3 regions of the Anaerobacillus sp. ABA4_114 genome follow, and region 1 is predicted to be linked to each of the others. Evidence: riboswitches for the same ligand, from Rfam matches in the RefSeq annotation. Region 1 holds a riboswitch; each other region holds the start of a gene.
The links. Region 1 has a riboswitch for cobalamin ahead of ACXAEY_RS16650 (acyl-CoA thioesterase). Riboswitches for the same ligand answer to the same signal wherever they lie in the genome.

Region 1 (7,747 bases):
ATGCGCATCGATTTTATGAAGAAAAGATGGCTTACGATAAAGTGAGCTATGTCTTTAAAAAGGAACTCTAAAAAGGAAACTTCCTCACCTTCCATTCGTATAGTATAGTAGACACGAAAAGGAGGGATGACGATGGGGACTCGAAATAGACCGAACATTACTATCGAAAAACCATTTCTACATAACATCCTAGACATCATAGGGATCTCAGCATTACTCCTTTCAATCGCTTATGTTGTGCTCAACTGGTCAAGCATTCCTGAGGTGGTGCCGCACCATTTCAACGCTGCGGGTGAACCTGATCGGTGGGGAGACAAGTGGTCGGTTTTCCTTTTACCTTCGATTGGGGTACTCATGTGGATTGGGCTTTCGTTCCTTGAGCGTATCCCTGACTCTTACAATTATGTTGTTAAGATAACGGAAGGAAACGCTGAAAGACAGTATTATTATGCCGTTACGATGATTCGCCTTCTAAAAAATGAAATCGCAATCTTCTTTGCGTTATTGAGCCAGAAAATCGTTGAGATGTCGAGTACGAAAGAAACCCTCGAGTTTTGGATCGTTCCGGTATTCCTTGTTATCCTATTTGGTACAATCATCATTTATCTCGTGAAATCCATACGGTGGCGATAAGGAACAGGGCAAGATTTCCTTTAATTTTTTGAAGAAAGTTGTACGGGCGCTGTGTTATAGTTGAAGAGAGAATGATTCCCTTACATTACGTTTTGATTGGAAACTTCCTATCGAAATGAACCATAAAGGAGCTACGCTATGCTACGCCAAGAAAAAGACGTGAAAGTATTTGGTTTGAATTCAAACCCTGAACTTACAGAAGAAGTTGTAAAACTTCTTGGAATCGAGTCAGGTAAGTCTTCCGTTAAGCGCTTCGCAGACGGTGAGATCAATATGAACGTTGAAGAAAGTATTCGCGGATGCGATACATATCTAGTTCAGTCCATCGGTGGGGCTGGATTAGGAAACGACTATTTGATGGAGCTCCTCATCATGATCGATGCATTGAAGCGAGCTTCTGCAAAAACGATCAATGTTGTGCTGCCTTATTATGGCTATGCACGTCAGGACAGAAAAACCGGTCCAAGACAGCCGATCACAGCGAAACTGATCGCAAACATGCTCGAACGATCTGGTGCAACAAGAGTCCTAACGGTCGACCTACATGCGAACCAGATCGAAGGCTTCTTCAACATTCCGGTTGACCAGGTTTCTGGTATTCCTGTACTAGCCGAATACTTTGAGAAGAAACAGCTTGAGGATATCGTAATCGTTGCCCCAGACAACAGCAGTGCACTGCGTGCCCGTAAACTCGGATCCCTGCTTGATGCTCCGATCGCATTGATCGATCGTCGTTCATACGATACAGGTGAGCCTTCTACAATCAACGTAATCGGAGATGTAGTAGGTAAAACAGCGATCATTATCGATGATATGATCGATACAGCGAAAAACGTGACGTTCACTTCTCAAATATTAGAAGAGCACGGTGCGAAAGAAGTGTACGCGACATTCACGCATCCAGTCCTTTCAGGCACGGCTACACAAGAAATTGCACAATCGAACATTAAAGAAATCGTTGTGACGAACACGCTACCTCTACCGAAGAGCGGTGACATCGATAAGATCACAGTCCTTTCGATCGCACCATTGCTTGCAGAAGCAATCCGCATCGTTCAAGAGAAACTGTCGATCAGTAAGATTAGAAAATAACTTGTGAAGAAAGAAGCTGACAGTTCAGCTTCTTTTTTTGATTTGCAGGATAGAGAGGGAAAGGGAGAAATCAAAAAGGCTGAGTGAATGTTCCATTCACTCAGCCTTTCGACATAAAGCGGGTGGTGCCTGTCACTCGCCCTTCATTATATGGTCGATTGCGTGTGCGACACCGTGCTCTGTATAAGATTTCGTAATCCAGTCTGCTGCTTCTTTTACGGGCTCCTGTGCGTTGCCCATCGCAACACCGAAGCCAGCTTCACGAATCATCGCGATATCGTTCATACTATCTCCAACAGACATCACTTCGTCCATGGAAAGATCAAGCCATTTCGTTACTTTGCGTAGCGCAGCTGCTTTGTTTACACCTGCAGGGTTGATTTCCATGTTAGTTAAACTAGAGTTTGTGACTTCTAGTGCATCGTTGCTCATCACTTCATCTAAAATAACTTGGCGCACGTCGTCGTCTTTCACATCGAAACCGAATTTCAACCAGTCATATTCATGAAGATCTTTCTCGAACGGAGTATTCGAATTAAATACTCCTTCAGTTGTGGAAGACCAGAACCAAACATCATGCTTTTTCTTAAGATCCCAAAGGTTCGCGACAATCTCACTATCGAGGTGCGTACTGTCAACAAGGTTGAAATGCTGATCATAAATTTGACCCCCGTTTACCGTGATCAAGTAAGCTGATTCGCCTAATTGTTCTGCAATCTCACGACAGAAAGGGAGAGAGCGCCCAGTGCTGATCACAACATGATACCCAGCTTCTTTCGCACGGCGCACTGCGTCCTCATTTTCCTTCGACACTTCGCCGTCATGATTAACGAGCGTGCCATCCATATCTAACGCGATTAACTTTATCTCTTTTTTCATCTCATCCACTCCTATCTTTCGCTGACTCTATTCTAATACAAATGAAACGAAATCTGTAGTCGAGTGGTTTTTTATAGGCAAAAAAAAAGAGAACCTGATGAATAGGTTCTCTAAGGGTATTGAGTTTTAGTAAGTTCTGACAACTATTCCTCTCTCTTCTTCCCAAACACTTTCTTCGAAGCACCTTTGATCATTTTCTCAGCCTTATCTGCCGTTTTTCCTACAGCATCTGTGCCAGCTTTACTCACATTCTTCACAAAATCAGTAGACGTATCAGAGACCTTGCCAACGAGACCGCCTTTTCCGCTAACAGACTTCACCATATCATTAACTGTATCCGCAGATTTATTCACAAGATCGTTTGCTTGTTTGGAGGTTTTCTTCACCAGGTTTTCGTCTTGTTTCTTTTGATCAGAAATAAGATCTCCTCCTTAAAAAATGAAATTCATTACTATACATATGGGTGAATTCCAGTGAATATGCGTCTTTTTTTCATTTTATATTATGCGCTTCGCGTGTGAGTGGTATGATGAGTAGAACTTATGTTTGTAAGTTAGGGGGCAATTAGCAATGAAGTTAACGCAAGAAACCCAGTATGTGAAACGTCTCAATGTAAAGGAAGATGAGATCCCTTCATATGATTTCTTTCCATTTGATCTCCCGGTAATTAAGCATTTTAAGGAGCTTTTGTTTCACCCGAACGTGACGTACATCGTTGGTGAGAATGGGATGGGGAAATCGACGCTGCTTGAAGGGATGGCGATTAAGTATGGGTTCAATCCTGAAGGCGGGACGCTTAACTTTAATTTTTCGAGCTATGATTCTCACTCAAACTTAGATCACTATTTGCGACTGGCAAAAGGCGTTTATAGGGCGAAGGATCATTTCTTCTTCAGAGCGGAAACGTATTATAATCTCGCTACAAATATTGAAGAGTTAGATGCTGATCCGTTTGCGGGGGCAAAAGTCGTCGATGGGTTTGGAGGCAAATCGCTCCATCAACAATCTCACGGAGAATCCTTTTTCGCGGCTTTTACCAATCGTTTTAGGGGAGAAGGGTTATATATTTTAGATGAACCTGAGGCAGCACTTTCTCCCATCAGACAGCTGTCGATGCTTGCCCGCATCCACGAACTGGTCGGACAGGGGTCTCAGTTTATTATCGCCACACACTCGCCGATCCTTATGGCATACCCAGATTCGAAAATGATTGTGCTGAGTGAAGATGGAATGACTGAGACAACATTAGAGGAGACGGAACACTTTAAGGTGATGAAAGAGTTTTTTGATGATAAAGATCGGTTGCTGCATCATTTGTTTCAGTGAACGAGTTTGACAGATCTTCAACGATAGGAGATAGTAATTTTCAGGTAAGGATTTTCCTTACTAACTGAATAGGCCTTATGGTGGCTTTATTAAAAGCTGAAAAGGGAAGTTTGGTGAAAATCCAGCGCGGTCCCGCCACTGTGAAGAGGAGGCATATCGCAATACCACTGTTGTTTAACGGGAAGGGCGATGTGCTGAAGAATCGAAGTCAGGAGACCTGCCATAAGGAAGAGCATTGATTCCTACGGGAGATAGGAGGGTGTTACGTGGAAAGTACTAACGGATACTGTTTGGTGGTTCCGTGATTTCGTGACGTTTATATCCTGCGCATCTTCAACTTGGAGATGTGTTTTTTTGTTGAAAAAGTGAAGGAGGAACGCAATCATGGAATCTTTACCAGTAAGCTATTCGAAAATGACACAAACAAGGTTAGTGTTACCGCCAGATACGAATCATTTGGATACGATTTTTGGAGGAAAAGTGTTAGCATACATCGATGAAATCGCAGCATTAACGGCTATGAAACACTCAAATTGTGTGGTCGTGACGGCATCGATCGACTCTGTTGATTTTCTATCATCCGCGAAAGTTGGAGATGCGTTAACGCTCGAGGCTTGTGTCACGAGGTCCGGTCGAACATCGATGGAAGTGTATGTGAAGGTGTATGCAGATGATCTTCTTCACGGGAGAAAAGTGATGACGACAGAATCGTTCTTAACGATGGTTGCGGTCGACTCAGAAGGGAAACCGAAAGCCGTGCCAGGCATCCTACCTGAAACGGATGAAGAGAAGAGGCTGTACGACACTGCGCCTTCAAGGAAGGAACATCGTCAGAATCGTTCAAGGTTAAGGTAATAATGGAGGGTCCCTCAGGTAACGAATTCCTGAGGGGTTTGTTTATTTTTGCCAGATTAAAAGGGAGAGCGCCTTAAGAATCGAAGTATGTATGGGGCATAATGTAGGAGGGTAAGTATGAAGCGCTACCGATTTGGTCGAGGTAAAGAGATTACGAAGTTTGATAGTAAGCATGTGGTGATTTCGCCTATTACGAGAATGATAGAAGAAGAGGTCGATGTGATACAGATCGCTTGTATGCATCTTGGTCGTGATGGATTACTCGGAGGTCATGAAGCTGTGGTGCCACAAATGTTCCTCGTGCTAGAAGGAGAAGGAATCGTGAAGGGCGGCGATCAAACTGCTCGTATACAAAAAGGAGAGCTCGCGATGTGGGAAAGAGGGGAATGGCATGAGACGTCGACGGAAGATGGCATGACCGCAATCGTTATAGAATGTGACAAGCTAAAGCCGTTCAGTGGTTTACAGGAAATAACAGATGAAGGGAATTAAGCTTGTTTTTATAGTATTGCTAATCATCGTCAGCGGCTGTCGTTCTGCTGAACCAGCCGAGGAAACGCTTTTTCAGTACAAAGATTCATACATAGGAGACAACGGAGCGGTTGGTGCGATCTTACGAATGCTGCCTGGTAGCACGGAGTTAAAAAGTTTATCGCTGCAAACAAAAAGCGAGCCATATGGCTTAACAGCTTATTATTCAAAAGCGCTACCAGAAGAAGAGCAAAGAGAAGCGTTTCTATTCAATGCAACGTTTCTTTTCACGTTGATTCAAAATGCTGAGGTCGTTTCTGCTGATTACGATGGCGAGGTATTATCGGTTACGAGAGATGAGTTTCAAGCTTGGTATGGTGAGAATCTTTTTGAAGCTGCTTCAGAAGATGAACTGATCGATCTTGCTCAGCCAAAGCTTGAAGACTCGGAGCAAGTCAATCAATTTTTTGAAAACCAAACAGGAGTGAATGAGCGTGACTGATTTTTATTGTGATGAAGTGTTGAGTGGAAATACTGCTGTTCAAGTCGTCAAAGAGACGGAAAATATCTTTTCCGGAAAGGCGTTGAGTTAAGCGATGATCATCATGATCAATGGCGCGTTTGGAGTTGGAAAAACGACTGTTGCCAATGAGCTTCTAAACAAAATCGATAACAGTATGCTTTTTGATCCAGAAGTGGTCGGAGGGATGCTCAGTGCGTTGCTTCCTTCATCGATCAAAGAAGAAGAGGCACTTACGGGTGATTTTCAAGACTTGGAATTATGGAAAGAGTTCACCGTCTCCATTGCAAAGCGGACGGCAAAGCACTATCAGAAACACCTCATCGTCCCGATGACGATTCGAAAACCTGATTATTTTCATTCTATCTTCGATGGATTTAAACGAATCGATCCTGAGACGTTTCATTTTTGCTTAACAGCTAGTAAGGAAACGATTACCACAAGACTCCTGAATAGGGGAGAAGCTTATGGAAGTTGGTGTTTTTACCAAACCGATCTGTGTATAGAGGCTTTTTCTTCTGGAGGATTCGGGGAATATATTTCAACTGAGAACCGACGAATTGAAGAGGTTGTAGACATTATTATGAAAAGGTTAGTGATGCCGATTCTTTAGAATAGGGAGGAGCATGTGTGTTGGGTAAGCCAAAAGTTCTGGTGTTCGGAACGTTTCATATGAAGTATACGAAAGACCTTTATAAGGTGGATACGGATGATTTGGAAACGGAAAAGAGACAAGCAGAAATGATCGACATTGTTGACCGATTAAAACGGTTTGAGCCTACAAAGCTAGCATTCGAAATTGTAAAGAGTGAGAATGCTGGGCTTAATCAAGAGTATCAGGATTACGTGAATGGTAATGGAGAGCTCAGGGTCGATGAAGTGCATCAACTTGGCTTTCGTATCGCGTCTCAATTAGAGCATAAAAAAGTATATGCGGTCGATTGGATGGATACGGTCGGAAATCGAGCGCTAAGTGAGGTATATGATTGGGCAAAAGAAGAGCAGCCTGAGCTTTATGAATATATCAACAAAACGTATCCCTCGCATTCTCATAAAAGTCTGGAAAACAGAACGATACTCGAGCTTTTACATGAGATGAATTCTCCTGAAGAAGTGATGAAGAGTCACGAGATGTATATGAACATCGCTCGTATCGGAAAAGATGAGCAATACGTTGGCATCGATTGGGTCCGATGGTGGTATCAGAGGAACTTGATTATCTATCACAATCTAGCAGAGCTGTGTGAGCCTGGTGCTCGAACGTTGCTCATCATAGGGTCTGCTCACGTTCACCTCGTTTCACAGTTTTTAGAAGAAAGCGGTTTGGTTGAGGTAGAGAGAGTAGGGAACTATTTAGAGTGAAAAGGTGACGTAATGGAAAAGAATCTAGTCGTACAGCAGTATGATCAAGACTATCAAGAACAAGTGGTGGATTTGATTTCTACGATCCAACAAGATGAATTTCAAATCCCAATTACAGTAGAAGAACAGCCTGATCTATATGCGATCGCGTCGTTTTATCAAACAGGGAAAGGGAACTTCTGGCTTGCGATCTATAATGGACGTGTAGTGGGTACGATTAGCCTACTCGACATCGATAACAACCAGCTCGCACTACGTAAGATGTTTGTACATAAGGATTATCGAGGGAAGCCTCTTTTTGTCGCAAATAGATTGCTACAAGAAGCGATAAAGTGGTCGAGGGAGAAAGAAGTTCATGCCATATACCTTGGTACAACGCCGCAATTTTTAGCGGCACATCGATTTTATGAGAAAAATGGTTTTGTTCGGGTGGAGTTGGAAGACCTCCCGAAATCTTTTCCTGTCCTGGCTGTGGATAAAAGGTTTTATAGGTTGGGGATGAATCGAAAGGTAATGTAAAAAGGTTAAGGCAGATCCATGATGAATGGGTCTGCTTTTTTAATGCGTGACCTTATAATTTTTTGTAAAAAGGGAGTTGTGTCGTAAGGC
Region 2 (7,747 bases), 2.5 Mb from region 1:
GATAGCAACGACCCAAGGAAAGAGCTGAACACGATCCCCGTCAGAATAATCGTTTCAACACGCATCGAACGTTCGATTTGTCGCGCAAAGAAAAGGACGAGGAAAATGGTAACGATCGAAGCAGCAATACTCATAATTGGCAGTGTGAACATGCCGATCAACGGCAGTGACAAGTTAAAAAAGAGGACGAGCACTGCACCGACAGATGCACCTGATGAGACACCGAGTACGTAAGGATCTGCCAATGGATTACGAAGAAGACCCTGAAAGGCAGCTCCTGCAACCGCTAGTGATGCACCGACAAGTCCTGCTAAGATGACACGAGGCAGCCGGATGTCCAACACGATTGTCGTGAACATAGGGTCCGTTTCACCCATTGACGGTAGGTTCAGTACCTCAGCCCACATCAATTTTAGGATTGTTTCGATCGGAACTGAGACAGTCCCGACCGAGATACCAAGCAGCATCGCGCCAACTAGCAGTCCACTAGCTATAACGTAAGGGATTGCTTTATTCAGTAAAAACATCCGGGTAAACCGCTTTAGCAAGTTCCTCTACTCCTTCAACAAGACGCGGACCAGAGCGTGTAACAAGGTCAGAGTGAACATCGACAACTCGTTCTTCTTTCACTGCGGTGACATCTTTCCAGCCATCACGGCTCAGCACTTGTTCCACTGGCTTTTCCGTATAGTAGCCGTATGTGGTGATGATCACATCTGGATTTGCTTGAATAATTGCTTCTTGATCGATTTGGTTCCAGCCTTCTTGGTCATGCGTAACGTTCGTAGCATTTATAAGTGAGAGCATGTCGTCCATGAACGTATTCTTACCAGGAGAATAAATTTCTGGTGCAGGAGAAACTTCAACAAAGACGCTCTTCGTTTCTTCGATTGACTCAGCTTTTGACTTGATTTCTTCTAGTTTCGATTTCATATCGGCAATCAACTCTTCAGCTGCCTCCGTTTCGCCTGTTGCTTGTCCAATCATTTCCATCGATGTGTAAACTTCATCAAAACTTTTTGCATCGTTAACGACTAGAACAGCAATTCCCGCATCGCGGAGCTGCTGTAGACCAGCTTCTGAGTTATGAGCACTAGAGCCGTGAGCGAGGACAAGGTCAGGATCTAATGAGATAATCTTTTCAACATTAAATTCCATCCCACCGATCTTCTCAATATCTGCAGTCTCTTCTGGGTAGTTCGCAAAATCTGAAACACCCACTACTTCACTACCTGCACCTAGTGCAAAGAGGATTTCTGCGTTACTTGGAATTAAGGAAACGATTTTCTCTGGATCTTCTTCTAGCGTTACATCCTTATCGAGCGCATCTGTGATGGTAACTGGGAAAGCGCTATCTTCTGTATTCTGATTCTCTTCTGTACTTACGTTAGTATTGTTCTCAGATGAATTATCTGATCCGCAACCGGCCATGATTCCTGTAACGAGTAGTAATAATACGAGCAATGAATAAAGCTTCTTCATGTGTAGTTCTCCTCCTAAAATGTATGATGAAACAAAAAAAATCCCCACGCACGAGCATGGAGATGGCCGAATGAAAGTAAGAATGATACACAAGATGACACTTACCTTCCTTCGCACATCCCTATCCTCGTAGGTTGTTCGTGCTTTTGAATCAGGCAGGTCTCCTGGCTTATGGTTATCGCTTACTGCTCCTTCCCATTCGATATGAACAGTGGATTTCACAGCTTACGACCATTTACAGTGGCGGGACCGCGCTGGATTTACACCAGCTTCCCTATTAAGTCTTCATCGTGAAGACACCTGAATCAGTACATATGTAATTGCAAGTTTTATTATACACGATAGTCTTTAGGGGTGAAAGACATCTGTAACATCTTCCTAATCGACCCCACTTCGACGTACTTTGTATTATAAGCCTTTTGCTTCTCTTTCTTCTTTTGTATAAATGATCCTCATTGGATTTCCACCTACAAAAGCTCCTTCAGGAACGTCCTTGTGCACGAGTGTTCCTGCAGAGACAATCGCTCCAGAGCCGATTGTGATGCCTGGCAACAACGTACTGTTCGCACCGATCATCACGCGATCACCGATCACAACATCACCAAGACGATATTCGTCGATCAAATACTCGTGAGCAAGTATCGTCGTATTGTACCCGATAATGGAATTCCTTCCGACTTTAATCCTCTCAGGAAACATGATATCCACCATGACCATCAGCGCAAAAGCCGTTTCTCCTCCGATCTTCATTCCTAGAAAAGTCCTGTATAACCAATTCTTCATCGGGATGAAGGGCGTATACCGTGCTATTTGTATCACAGCGAAGTTTTTTACAACTTTCCAGAATGGGACCGTTTTATAAATTTGCCATAGGGCGTTGCTTCCTTCGACAGGGTAACGCTCGGTATTTCTCACTTGCCTACTCCAGCGATTGAAAGAAGCTCTGACATATGATCAAGCATATGATCTGGATTATAAGAAGATAAAAACTCTCGCCCTTTTATCGTCCATGATACACCGACAGTCTTTACACCGGCATTCTGCCCAGCAAGAATATCATATTGGCTATCGCCTACCATGATCGCATTTTCAGGACTAGAACCGAGCATTTTCATCGCAGTATTCAGTTGTTCTGGATGAGGTTTTGGATTTTCTACTTCTTCGACTGTAATGACTACAGGGAAAAATTGATCCAGCTTTGTCAGCTTCAATCCCATCTCCACTGTGTTCCGCATCTTAGACGTCACGATCGCAAGCTTGTATCCATTTTCGGACAACGTCTTGACCGTTTCAAATACACCATCGAACTCCGTTACGAGTTGATCGTGATTTTCGATATTATGATTTCGGTAAAACTGTACCATCTCTTCCGCTCGTTCTCTATCATGCTTCTCAAACGTGTGATAGAGCGGTTCTCCAATGAAGTTCACAAGTTCTTCATCGGAATACAGTCCTGGGTAGTAATGCTCGAACGTATGCTTGAACGATGCCATGATCAAATCGTTCGTATTGATTAATGTTCCATCTAAATCAAATAAAATCGTATCAATGTTCATAAAAAGGTTCCTTTCTGTGTGAAACACGTGTATCCTTACGCTTCCAAATAATCGAAATCACTACCGTTAACAGGACGGCAGTAATCAGCCTCACCAATAAGAGCCAGATAACTGGTATTCCTAGTGGTATAAAGATCAGCGTATCTTCAATAACAGCATGACACGCTACTAGAAAAATAAACGCGAGGTAAAGATCCTTTTTCTTCACACCATCTTCTTTTGCAGCCTGAATCATAACTCCCGCTCCATAAGCTAGACCGAAAACAAGCCCTGCTGCTAGCGTAGTCGACGTATTTTCTCTCATACCAAGGCTCCTAGTGATAGGTGCCATCCACTTCGAGAACACGTTGAGCCATTCGCGATCTTTCATAACTTGAATAAATATCATCAACGGAATCACGATGAGGGCGAGCTGAAGAACACCGATCGAAGCTTTTTCAAGACCTTGAAGTAAAATCAGCCCCCACCCGTTTACTTCTTCACTAGATTGAGGAACTAAGCCATAGACAGCTTGTTCATTCCCGCCTTGCCAAACAAGGTTTATAATGAATCCTGATACAACCGCAAGACCGATCCGCACACATAAAATAACCCACAGCTTGACACCGACCTTAGCAGCAACGCCTGATTCAATTAATAAATTGTGAGAAAAAGAAAGCATGACGGCAAGGATAAACACTTCTTTGACAGAAAGATCAAGGGTCAAAATTGCTCCGATTCCTGCATAAAGGTTCAAGAAGTTCCCGATTACGAGCGGAATGGCTGCTTCGCCTGATAAACCAAGCCATTTCATAGCAGGTTCGATTAAACTGATCACCCATTCCAGGACGGGTGTATACCTTAAGATCGTAACAAGAAGAGTGATTGGGAATATAATTTTTCCAAGCTCCCATGTTGTTTGGAGGCCCGTCTTTAATCCACGTTTCAGCGTTCCCATACTCACCCTCCTCTTATGATTTATCGTTGTACGGTTTAGGGTTCTTCTTCATTCTTCTGTAAACAATTGTGATAATCGCACCGATAATGAGCACGACTGAAATAACCTGAGCCATTCTGAGCGACTCCGTTAGCATAAGACTATCCGTTCTTAACCCTTCAATAAAGAAACGTCCGATGGAATACCAGATTACATAGGAGAGGAAGACTTCTCCTCGTTTAACGTTCGTTCTTTGTAGAAGGATTAAAATAACAAAGCCTACTAAATTCCATAACGACTCGTATAGAAAGGTAGGGTGATAATACGTACCTTCGATGAACATCTGATTTACAATGAAATCAGGAAGCATTAAGTTCTCAAGAAACTCTCTCGTCACCTCTCCACCGTGAGCTTCCTGGTTCATGAAGTTTCCCCATCGACCGATCGCCTGTCCAAGGATAATACTTGGAGCTGCGATATCAGTAATTTTCCAGAAAGATAACCCGCGCTTTTGAGTAAAAACGAGAGCAGTAATAACGGAACCGATCAATGCACCGTGTATCGCGATTCCGCCTTCCCAAATCGCAAAGATATCTCCCAGATTGTCCTTATAGTAACCCCACTGAAAGATAACATAATAAATTCTGGCCGAAATAATAGCGATCGGTACGGCCCATAGTATTAAATCGACAAATGTTTCTTTCGGCAGCCCTTGACGCTGTGTTTCTCTAACCGCAAGTACAAGCCCAAGATAAGCTCCTAGCGCTATGATGATACCGTACCAATAGATTGAAATCGGTCCTAGCTGAACCGCAATTCGATCTAGAGGTTCTATTGTTGCTAACATGTCCGTTTCCCCTTTCTATGTTAAACCTGTTAGATGCTATCGTGATCGTCTCCATCTTCGATTTCTTTTGTTAAACGCTCGGAGAACTGTTTCGCTGCGTTCATCCCCATGTTCTTCAAACGGAAGTTCATCGCAGCAACCTCAATGATGATCGCTAAATTTCGTCCTGGACGCACTGGTACAACGAGGCGCGGAACATTGGAATCGATGATCTGCATATATTCCTCTTCTAGACCAAGACGGTCATATACTTTTTTAGAGTCCCAAAGCTCAAGGTTTATTACTAATGAGATCTTCTTGTAATTTCGAATCGCACCTGCTCCAAACAATGTCATGACATTTATAATGCCGAGACCCCTTATTTCAAGAAGGTGTTGGATCAACTCTGGCGCACTACCAACAAGCGTGTTTTCAGCTTCCTGACGAATTTCAACCGAATCGTCGGCAACTAATCGATGGCCGCGCTTTACTAGCTCTAGAGCAGTCTCACTCTTACCAACCCCACTCGAACCTGTAATCAGAACGCCCACACCATAAATATCGACTAGAACGCCGTGAATAGCAGTGTTAGGGGCAAGCTGACTTTCAAGATAGTTTGTCAATCTACTACTCAGACGGGTAGTCGTCATACTCGTGCGTAAGATCGGTACATCTTTTTCCTTGGAAGATTGAATCAGTTCATCTGGCACGATCATGTCTCTTGAGATGACGATACCCGGCGTTTCATCAGTGCACAGCTTTTCCATTCGCTCCTGTTTTTGCTCCTCTGGTAAACCGTTGAAGAATGAAAGCTCAGTCTTACCTAATAGCTGCAATCTTTCAGCAGGATAATATGTAAAAAAACCAGCCATCTCAAGACCTGGACGTGATATATCACTTGTGATGATCGGGCGATGAATTCCTTCAGCACCACTTACAAGTTCAAGGCTGAATTTCTCCATTACATCTTTCATGCGGACTTTTACCATTCATAAACCTCCTAAATCGAACCTAATGGTTACATTTTTCGCTATTTTCTATTGTACCATTTCACATTTGAAAGAACAGAATGATAAACTACAATTTCTTAAAAAGGAAAAAGCTTGTCCCTCTCTTTTAGTAAGATTAGCTTCAAACGCTACGGTCGTATTCAAGTTCTTATTTTGAACTATTCTTTGTAAATATATAAATCTTCTGATCGTACCTAAACAAAAAAAGCCGTCGAGAAAGTCTCGACAGCTCTACAGGTGGCCTAACTGATCATTATGCATCTACAGGTACTTCAGCATCTACCGGTACCACTGCATCATGGAGTTGTTTATCTAGCTCTTGTAAATGAGCTTCTTTCATTTCGTTCGACCAGTTTAGACGTTTTGCCATGTACTCGATAACAGGCTCTTTCCAAGTTTTCACCCAGTCGATATCAAAGTATAAGGCGCTTGTTCTTCGATTAAAGTAATCGAGCGGTGTAGCGACCATTTCTTCTTCGATCCCATAGATGAGTGTTGCGAACACTTCAAGACTAAGTCCATGGAAGTTTGCTTCCGTCCCAATCGTTTCGATGATTTGATAAATTCGCTCGATATTAGATCCGTATCTTTGAACCAGTCGATCAGCTTCATCAACAGAGAGGCCAAGCGTTGTACCACGGCGCACCTGTTTTGTAGCATATTCTTTGAACCCTTTGCTTCCGCCAACGTCTCCACCAGAGAGAACCATATTCTTAGTCGTTGAGCTAGGGAACTTTTTATACTTTTCATCTTTAAACTCATCCGCAACATAATCAACAACTTTTTCAGCCATTTTCCGATAGCCGGTTAGTTTTCCTCCCGCAATCGTAATCAAGCCGGACTCTGAATGGAAAATTTCATCTTTACGAGAAATTTCAGAAGGATCTTTTCCTTCTTCATGGATCAGTGGACGAACGCCAGACCAGCTGGATTCCACATCATCACGATCAAGCTTAATTCCTGGGAACATATAATTCGCTGCATCGATGATGTAATCTCGGTCTTCAACCGTCATCTGTGGATGAACTGGATTCTTTGTATACTCTGTATCGGTTGTTCCGATATAGGTTTTTCCGGCTCTAGGGATCGCGAACATCATACGCCCGTCATCAAACGGTGTATCGAAGTAAACAGCTTGTTGAAGCGGGAATTTACTTTGATCGAATACGAGATGAACTCCTTTGGTCATGAAGAGGTGTTTCCCTTTCTTAGACTGGTCGAGTTCACGAATTTCGTCTACCCATGGTCCAGCTGCATTGACAATTTTCTTCGCTCTAATTTCTCGCGTTTCTCCTGAAAGAACGTCCATCGCTCTGACGCCAACAACCTTTCCATCTTCATACAATAACTGCTCGGCTTTTACGTAGTTAACCGCTTTTCCTCCACGATGAACAGCTTCTTTCATCACTTCAAGTGTAAGACGAGCATCATCTGTACGGTATTCAACGTAATAACCTCCACCCTTAAGGTCGTTCTTACGAAGTAAAGGCTCTTTCGACATCGTTTCTTTCTTAGAAAGCATATTTCTACGTTCTTTCTTCTTTACACCCGCAAGGCGATCATAAAGGGCAAGACCAGCACTCGTTGAGAACTTCCCAAACGTACCACCTTTAAAGATCGGTAGAAGCATCCACTCAGGGATTGAAACATGTGGAGCATTTTCATAAACGATCGCTCGTTCTTTTCCAACTTCAGCTACAAGTCCTACTTCAAAGTTCTTTAAGTATCGAAGTCCTCCGTGAACAAGTTTAGTCGAACGACTAGATGTACCAGCAGCATAATCCTGCATCTCAATAACTGCAGCGTTCATTCCTCTTGAAGCAGCATCGAGTAAAATTCCTGATCCTGTTATCCCCCCACCGATTACGAGAAGATCCAACTCTTCAGATACCATCTGATCTAAAATCACACTACGTTGCAAACCTGAAAATGGTTTTACCAAAACGATCACTCCTTT
Region 3 (7,747 bases), 2.4 Mb from region 1:
ACCAAGTGAAAGCCATTGAAGATGCGGGTGGAAAAACTGTACTAGGTGATCTAGAAAAAGATTTTTCCCATGCGATGTACGGATGTGAAGCAGTCATCTTTGCAGCTGGTTCAGGTCCACACACTGGCGCAGATAAAACGATTCTTATCGATCAAGAAGGGGCGATCAAATCGATCGATGAAGCAAGTCGTCAAGGGATAAAACGCTTCGTGCTCTTAAGCACAGTAGGTGCTGATTATCCAGAGCAAGGGCCAGATAATATGAAGCCTTACTTGTATGCAAAAAAGCGTGCAGATGAGTATTTAAAAGCCACAAACTTAACCTACACGATCCTTCGACCAGGAAGACTTTCGAATGATCCTGCTACTGGGCAAATTCGCGCAGCAGAAACGCTCGAAGATAAATCAGGACAGATTCCACGAGAAGATGTGGCTTCCGTATTAGCTGAAATCGTAGAGAATGAAAATACATTTAATAGAACGTTTGAAATCTTAGATGGTGATCTTACAATAAGCGACGCTCTAGGACAATTGTAAAAGGAATTTCTAGTGAGAGACCTGTTGAGGGTCTCTTTTTTAATGGGATAAACGAATGATTTAATCGGACTAGTTTGTTTTACTAATTGACGAAAAATTAATACTGATGGTAATGTATAAAGGTCGTCAGTTGAAAGCGTTAACACGTTGGAGGAGTAGAGGAAATGGACATCTTAGAACTGCTTAAAATAGTAAATGGATTTTTGTGGGGAGCACCAAGCTTAATCCTATTGTTCGGAACTGGTGTTTTCTTGACACTTATCCTTAGAGGACTTCAGTTTAGAAAGCTAGGTTATGCATTTAAGCTTGCTTTTACGAAAGAAAAATCGGAAGACAGCTCTGCTGAGGGAGATGTTAGTAACTACAAAGCACTTATGACATCTTTGGCTGCTACCATCGGTAACGGAAATATAGCCGGTGTAGCTACTGCGATCACAATCGGAGGTCCAGGTGCTGTTTTTTGGATGTGGGTTGTAGGACTGGTTGGCATGGCGACCAAATACGGTGAAGCCCTTCTTGCGATGAAATATCGTGTGAAAAATGATAAAGGTGAGTATGCCGGTGGACCGATGTACTATGTTGAACAAGGTCTTGGAGCAAAGTGGAAGTGGCTTGCGATATCATTTGCATTATTCGGTGCGATCGCTTCTTTAGGAATTGGAAACAGTGTTCAATCGAATACGATTGCGAGTGTAGTTGATGAAAGCTTTAATATCGATGGATGGGTAACTGGAGTAATCGTTGCAGGACTTACCTCTCTGATTATTTTCGGAGGTGTAAAACGTATCAGCTCCGTAGCAGGATTCTTTGTTCCGGTAATGGCTGTTCTCTACATAGTTGGAGCATTAATCATTATCGTTCTGAATGTTGAAGCAATCCTACCTGCGATGAAGTTAATCTTCACCTACGCATTCTCCCCAATTTCAGCAGTGGGAGGTTTTTCAGGCGTAATCGTAATGGAAGCTGTTAAATCTGGAGTTTCAAAAGGAATTTTCTCAAATGAGGCTGGTTTAGGTACAGCGGCTCTTATCGCTGGTAATGCAAAGGCAGAGCACCCCGTGCGACAGGCGCTTGTAGCTATGACAGGTACTTTTATCGTAACGATCATCGTTTGTACGATGACGGCGTTAGTATTACTCATTACTGGATTTTGGGATCCAACAGGTGGAGAACTCTCAGGTGTCGTCCATAATGCGGATCTAGAAGCAGGTGCATTGACTACAGCTGCCTTCGGATCGAGTCTAGGTATTATAGGAGAGTACATTGTAACCTTCTCAGTCATCTTTTTCGGGTTCTCAACGATTATTGGTTGGTATGTGTATGGATATAAATGTTTCGAATACCTTGCAGGTACAAAATTTACTACGTACTATGGATTTGTCTATATCTCCGCATGTTTTATAGGAACAGTGGCTAATCTGACTACTGTTTGGGCATTTGCTGATATGGCGAATGCACTTATGATGATTCCAAACTTAATCGCCTTACTACTATTGTTTAAAGTGATTAAATCTGAAACAGATGACTATTTCAATCGGTATTTAAATGAGGTAGAAATCAAGAAAGCTAGTTGATTGCATAATGAAAGACGCTTCGACCTATTGAATAGGAGAAGCGTCTTCAGTTTGTCGAGCAACCTATTTCATTATTCGGTGCTCCCGATGCCGTAGTCGATGAAAATCGCATGCTTTCCGCGGACGAACGTCCAAGCCCGAGGTGAAACCCACACCCCGGTCTCGGCCGCCCGTACGACCGCAGGAGTCCGCGATTGTCTCTCCTACTTGATGAGAATTTATCCAAAACGACCTTTCCGTCCAATGGTTTAACAGGCAGATAGTTCACTATCCATCAACATTAATTAGAATGGAAATGATCGACTACTTTCGAGACTTTCTCTACACTCTGAAGACGCTTCGTCCTATAGAATAGGAGAAGCGTCTTTTTTCTGTTTTATTACTATTCTGCTTTGAGCTCAGTGAACACGACGAGGCGTTCTTCGTGTGTTCCATGAGACTGACTGAAGTTACCGGTGCACGTGATGAGGTTCAGATTTGCATCATTACTTGGTCCAAAGATTTTTTCAATAGGTGCATTCTGAAATGGGTACCTTTCTTTCCCTGTTACAACGAACGTAAGTGTTTCTCCATCCTTATCGGTAACGTATACTTCATCACCTTCTGATAGATCTTCAAGGTGATAGAAAACAGATGGTCCAGATTTGCTATCTACATGTCCTGCTATGACGGAATTTCCGGTCGTGCCAGGCTTGAAGCCAGGTTCAAACCATCCGACATTTACGTGGTTGGATGGAACACCCATCTGTCCGTTTTCCAAAATACCTACATTCTCAACTTTTGATTTAACTTCAATAGAAGGGATCTCGACAGATACAGGGATTATACCTTCTTCACTCGACTCTGGAATTCTATTTGCATTTTCATCGATCGATTGTTTTACGTTGTCATACGCTACGTCACCATTTTCAATTTCTACTTTCTTAACTGGTTCTGAACCTGTTTCAGCTGTTGATGAATAGTTATTGGTATATCCAGCAATCAGAAGAAAGATGATGACTGCAGTAACTAGAGACATGACTACTTTCATCGTATCACCTCGTTTGCTCTATTGTGGATTTAATAAGCTAACGATATCAATGGATGTTTGGATCACTTTTTTTTCTTCTACGATTGCGTATGAAGAAAAATAGGGTTAAAGCTGCAAGTGGCACGAGCACAGGAGATAATCCAATGAGCACAACAACTGTCTTAGAGAAGAAGGATAGAATTCCATTTGCTGTATTCATAAACAACTGTTTTGCTTCGGCGATCGTACTCTTATCACCTTCTCCGAAAGCAGGGACTTTAATTTTCTTTTCTTCTAATGAAACAGTCACGGTCGAATAGTCACTTTGATTGTTTAAATAGTTCATACGCCCTTTTAACTGCTCGATTTCTTCTTGAACTCGAGACAAATCGTTTGATATAGCCAACAGATCCTCCGTTTTTTCAGCTTTTTCTAAAAATGATTGGAGCCTATCTCTCACATCTTCTTTTGCTTTCAGCCTTGCTTCTAAGTCTACAAACTCTTCTGTAACATCAGTTCCAGTAACCGATTTTTCTGGTGTACCTTTACCAATTGTTTCAGCTTCATCAAGAAAAGGGTAAAAGTTATCTTGAGGGACCCTGACTGTCATCGAACCGTAGTTGATCTCTTCTTCAGAGAACGTTCTTGATTCTACAATATACCCACCGTTTGCTTCGAGTAGCTCTTTCAATCGGCCTGTGGCATCAGAAAGATCATCTACAGTTAAAGATAAATTAGCGTTAAAGATAACTTTTCGATCTGTTTGAAGTTCTGGCATCTTCATCGTTTCGTTCGAAGAGCTGGATTCAGAAGCGCTTTCTTTTGTTTCGCCTGCACTTCTATCCATCTCTTCTGAGAGTGGCTCTCCACTGTCACCACTTTCTGACTGTTGATTAGAGCTGCAGGCAGTAAGTATAAGGATTGCTATAACAAAGCTAAATAGTAAATACTTTCTCATTCCTTAACCCCCTAGATCACTATATACAACATAACGTGTTGATAACGGAATAGGTTACAAGTGATCATTCACAATTCTTGCTAAAGGAGGTTTTTACTTTTTTATTTCCATTCTTTGAAAGTTCAATCGCTAAAGACACGTTCATTACGATTGGTGTTATCATAGGTATCCTTTTGTTTAGGTTCATCGTTAAAGCGCTGTTCTTTAAAAGAAAAGGTTTAGAAAAAAAGGAGAGTAAGCATGCAGTCCTCTCATTCCTAAACTGGCTAACGCTATATGCCATCATCGTTTTCTTGCTTCTCTACTTTTCTGAGTATGCCTGGATGAGCCGTGAGCTGTTCACGATCGGTGATGTTGAAATATCTTTGCTGCTTCTTCTCATCGCATTGTTTATCATTACGCTTGCGAACAGGCTGTCAAAGATATTCACCTCACTACTGATGCCCCCTTTGTATGACCACTATCGATTAGATACGGGGTTGCAATTTACATTTAATCGAGTGTTCCATTATACCTTGATGGTAATAGCAGTGATTATTAGTTTGACTACTGTTGGAATCGATTTAAGCGCATTGACCATCTTCGCAGGTGTATTAGGCGTAGGAATCGGCTTTGGTATGCAAAACATTGCTAACAATTTCATTTCAGGTCTTATTATATTATTCGAGCGCCCCATCAAAGTAGGTGATCGCGTGATAATTAATGACATTATCGGAGATGTTGAGCAAATTAAAATGCGAGCAACAATTATACGGACGCTTGATAATGAACGAATCATCATGCCTAACTCTTACTTTATAGAAGAACAGGTCGTTAACCACTCCTACGGAGATAATCGATTGCGTCTCGTCGTACCGATCGGCGTTGCTTACGGTTCAGATGTTGAACTTGTAAGAGAACTGCTCCATCAAGTTGCAAAAGATGAGAAAGAAGATTCAATGTATGTACTTGAAAAACCAGAACCGTTTGTAAATTTCATCGGGTTCGGTGACTCATCCTTGGACTTTCAGTTGTTCGTTTGGATTTCTTCTCCAAAAGCGGCGGTCGTGACAAAGAGTAATCTTAATTTCCGAATAAATAAGGTGCTTGCTGATCATCATGTTGAAATTCCCTTTCCTCAACGTGATTTGCACGTGAGGAGTATGGATGACAACGTCATTGAAAAGCTAAGGAAATAAAATCACACAATTTCACACACTTTTTTCGCAATTTCTTCCACAATTATTGTCCATAATTAAGTGTGTAAGGATAATAATTTGAAGGGAGATCGAAAAAAATGAAAAAGTGGTTACTAGGTATTGCAGGTTCAGTTGTACTTGCAGGTGGAATAGCTGGTGTGAGTGCAAACGCGGCATCTGAAGAGGGTGCACAAGTAGACGGTACTGAGGTAGTTCAGGAACAAGGACAGGTGAAAGGGCATCACCATAAGCGAGGTTTTCATAAAGAAGAAAAAGGAAATGAAAATCATGAATTAATGGGATCGATTTTTGAGAAACAAGAAAAGCTAATCGATTTATTGCTCGATAAAAATGCCTCAGCAATTGATGGCGTTGAAGAATTACAAACTGAGTTAGCCGACGTAAATGAGCAGTTAAATGCACTTCATGAAGAAGCAAAGGCTGCTCATGAGAAATTGAAAGCACAAAAACAAGAATGGAAAGATAGTGGCGAAAGACCTGAGCTTACAGATGAAGAGAAAGATGAAATGAAAGCAAAGTTCAGTGAAATGAAAGAGAAACGTGAAGAAGCATTGGCATTAGCGAAAAAGAAAGATGAAATACTTACTGCATTAATTGAAAAGGTAAGCTAACGTAAAGAGATAGGGTTTCCTATCTCTTTTTTTATTCTCATGATTTTTGTGATAAGTGATTCATGATCTCCTTACTTTCTTCTTCACTGAGCAATCCCATTTTATAACACAATTGTGTATATCCGGCTAGTTTCTTTAAGCATGTGTGCTGCTTTTTACTCATAAGCTTATCTCCTTTTTCCTTAAGGAAACATTTTTAGGTATAAACAATATATGCTGAAAATGAAAGATAGTGTTAGGCTATAGAAAGACTTTATACCTAATCACACATTGATTGATTTTTTCTTCTTGTTAGATTACAGAATGTGCGGTAAGATAAATACATCGATATTTAGTGTTTTATTTTTAGATTAGATACTATATATAGACTTTATGGTAGTTAATTAAATAGTGATTGAGTATGCGGTGTCGTGAAACGACTTAATAGGGAATCCGGTTTTAATCCGGAGCTGTCCCCGCAACTGTCGTGTGGACGAAGCAAATGCCACTGGATGATGATCCGGGAAGGCTTGCTGAGGAAGAAGCACGTAGCCAGTAGACCTGCCGATGCTCAGAAACGTTTCTATTCTTCGGGGATTGAGGATGAGAAGTGGCAGAAAGGATGCAGGGTTATCCCTGGATTCTACCCTTGTCGTATTCTCAAAAGCTCACTCATAGAAGAGTGAGCTTTTTTATTTTGCTAAAAAAAGGAGAGGGTTAGATGAGTTTAACGATTGCTCTAGAGGAACATGAGATCATAATAGAAGCCAAAAACATTCTTAAGCGTTTTTCAAATCTTGATAGTGAAGGGTTTTTTAACAAATTAGGAAGCGGTATATCTGGAGAAGTGTCGGACGGCGATGTTGAACACATGTTGATTTTAAATGCGCTCGAGCGCATTTCAGCCGAAGAACCAGATTGGACATATGTAGCAGCATCTTTTCATCTTCAGTCACTTTATGACAGAGCTTTGGAAATTCGTGGAGAAGAACAGGTGTATGGTAAAGGGACATTTCATCGCCTATTGAAACGACTTACGGGCCAAGGAATCTACAACGCGGATCTCCTTAAAAACTATAGCGAACAAGAAATTGAACACCTTGCAGCAAACATAGCTCCAGATCGTGATCATCTTTTTACCTATATCGGCTTAAGAACGCTTGCAGATCGATATCTCACAAAAGATTTTGAAAAAAACACTATGGAACTTCCTCAGGAGCGCTTTCTCATTATCGCGATGATGCTGATGATGAAGGAGTCGGAAGATAAACGTTTGGAACGAGTGAAGGAAGCCTACTGGGCCATTTCAAATCTGTATATGACAGTTGCTACACCTACTCTCGCGAATGCAGGGAAAACATATGGTCAACTTAGTTCGTGTTTTATCGATACGGTAGATGATAGCTTGCGAGGCATCTATGACAGCAACACTGACATTGCGACAGTGTCAAAAAACGGAGGTGGAATCGGTGCATACCTCGGGAAGATTCGAGCTAGAGGCAGTGACATAAAAGGATACAAAGGTAACTCTTCTGGTGTACTTCCATGGATGAAGCAACTGAATAACACTGCAGTAAGTGTGGATCAGCTAGGACAGCGACAAGGTGCCGTCGCCGTTTATCTCGATGTTTGGCATCGAGACATCATTGAATTTCTTGATGCAAAGCTGAACAACGGTGATGAGAGGATGAGAACACATGACCTTTTTACGGGGGTGTGTATACCGGATGTATTTATGGAAACCGTTGAAGAACGTGGTGAATGGCATTTGTTTGATCCTCATGAAGTTCGGAAAGTGATGGGCTTTTCACTTGAAGATGCGTACGATGAACGTGAAGGCGATGGAGATGGAGATTTTAGGAGAAAATACGCGCAGTGTGT

Region 2: it holds a riboswitch for cobalamin, as region 1 does, so the genes downstream of both, ACXAEY_RS03470 (ABC transporter substrate-binding protein) here and ACXAEY_RS16650 (acyl-CoA thioesterase) in region 1, are expected to answer to the same signal.
Region 3: it holds a riboswitch for cobalamin, as region 1 does, so the genes downstream of both, ACXAEY_RS04025 (ribonucleoside-diphosphate reductase subunit alpha) here and ACXAEY_RS16650 (acyl-CoA thioesterase) in region 1, are expected to answer to the same signal.

The regions. Positions count from the first base shown of each region.
Region 1 covers NZ_JBSWUM010000001.1:3,228,150-3,235,896, reverse strand. The annotation lists gene ACXAEY_RS16680 (GNAT family N-acetyltransferase) at 1-71, shown strand, start outside; gene ACXAEY_RS16675 (DUF1648 domain-containing protein) at 133-633, shown strand; gene ACXAEY_RS16670 (ribose-phosphate diphosphokinase) at 772-1,725, shown strand; gene ACXAEY_RS16665 (Cof-type HAD-IIB family hydrolase) at 1,858-2,604, opposite strand; gene ACXAEY_RS16660 (hypothetical protein) at 2,748-2,990, opposite strand; gene ACXAEY_RS16655 (AAA family ATPase) at 3,175-3,930, shown strand; cobalamin riboswitch at 3,992-4,169, shown strand; gene ACXAEY_RS16650 (acyl-CoA thioesterase) at 4,315-4,785, shown strand; gene ACXAEY_RS16645 (cupin domain-containing protein) at 4,903-5,277, shown strand; gene ACXAEY_RS16640 (DUF4825 domain-containing protein) at 5,264-5,758, shown strand; gene ACXAEY_RS16635 (AAA family ATPase) at 5,853-6,389, shown strand; gene ACXAEY_RS16630 (DUF5694 domain-containing protein) at 6,410-7,138, shown strand; gene ACXAEY_RS16625 (GNAT family N-acetyltransferase) at 7,151-7,657, shown strand.
Region 2 covers NZ_JBSWUM010000001.1:722,121-729,867, reverse strand. The annotation lists gene ACXAEY_RS03475 (FecCD family ABC transporter permease) at 1-527, opposite strand, end outside; gene ACXAEY_RS03470 (ABC transporter substrate-binding protein) at 511-1,482, opposite strand; cobalamin riboswitch at 1,620-1,801, opposite strand; gene ACXAEY_RS03465 (acyltransferase) at 1,891-2,397, opposite strand; gene ppaX (pyrophosphatase PpaX) at 2,394-3,038, opposite strand; gene ACXAEY_RS03455 (nucleoside recognition domain-containing protein) at 3,028-3,975, opposite strand; gene lgt (prolipoprotein diacylglyceryl transferase) at 3,989-4,801, opposite strand; gene hprK (HPr(Ser) kinase/phosphatase) at 4,831-5,769, opposite strand; gene ACXAEY_RS03440 (glycerol-3-phosphate dehydrogenase/oxidase) at 6,044-7,684, opposite strand.
Region 3 covers NZ_JBSWUM010000001.1:819,264-827,010, forward strand. The annotation lists gene ACXAEY_RS03990 (SDR family oxidoreductase) at 1-536, shown strand, start outside; gene ACXAEY_RS03995 (alanine/glycine:cation symporter family protein) at 701-2,110, shown strand; gene ACXAEY_RS04000 (class F sortase) at 2,493-3,140, opposite strand; gene ACXAEY_RS04005 (DUF4349 domain-containing protein) at 3,187-4,077, opposite strand; gene ACXAEY_RS04010 (mechanosensitive ion channel family protein) at 4,155-5,255, shown strand; gene ACXAEY_RS04015 (hypothetical protein) at 5,354-5,887, shown strand; gene ACXAEY_RS04020 (hypothetical protein) at 5,925-6,050, opposite strand; cobalamin riboswitch at 6,273-6,449, shown strand; gene ACXAEY_RS04025 (ribonucleoside-diphosphate reductase subunit alpha) at 6,588-7,747, shown strand, end outside.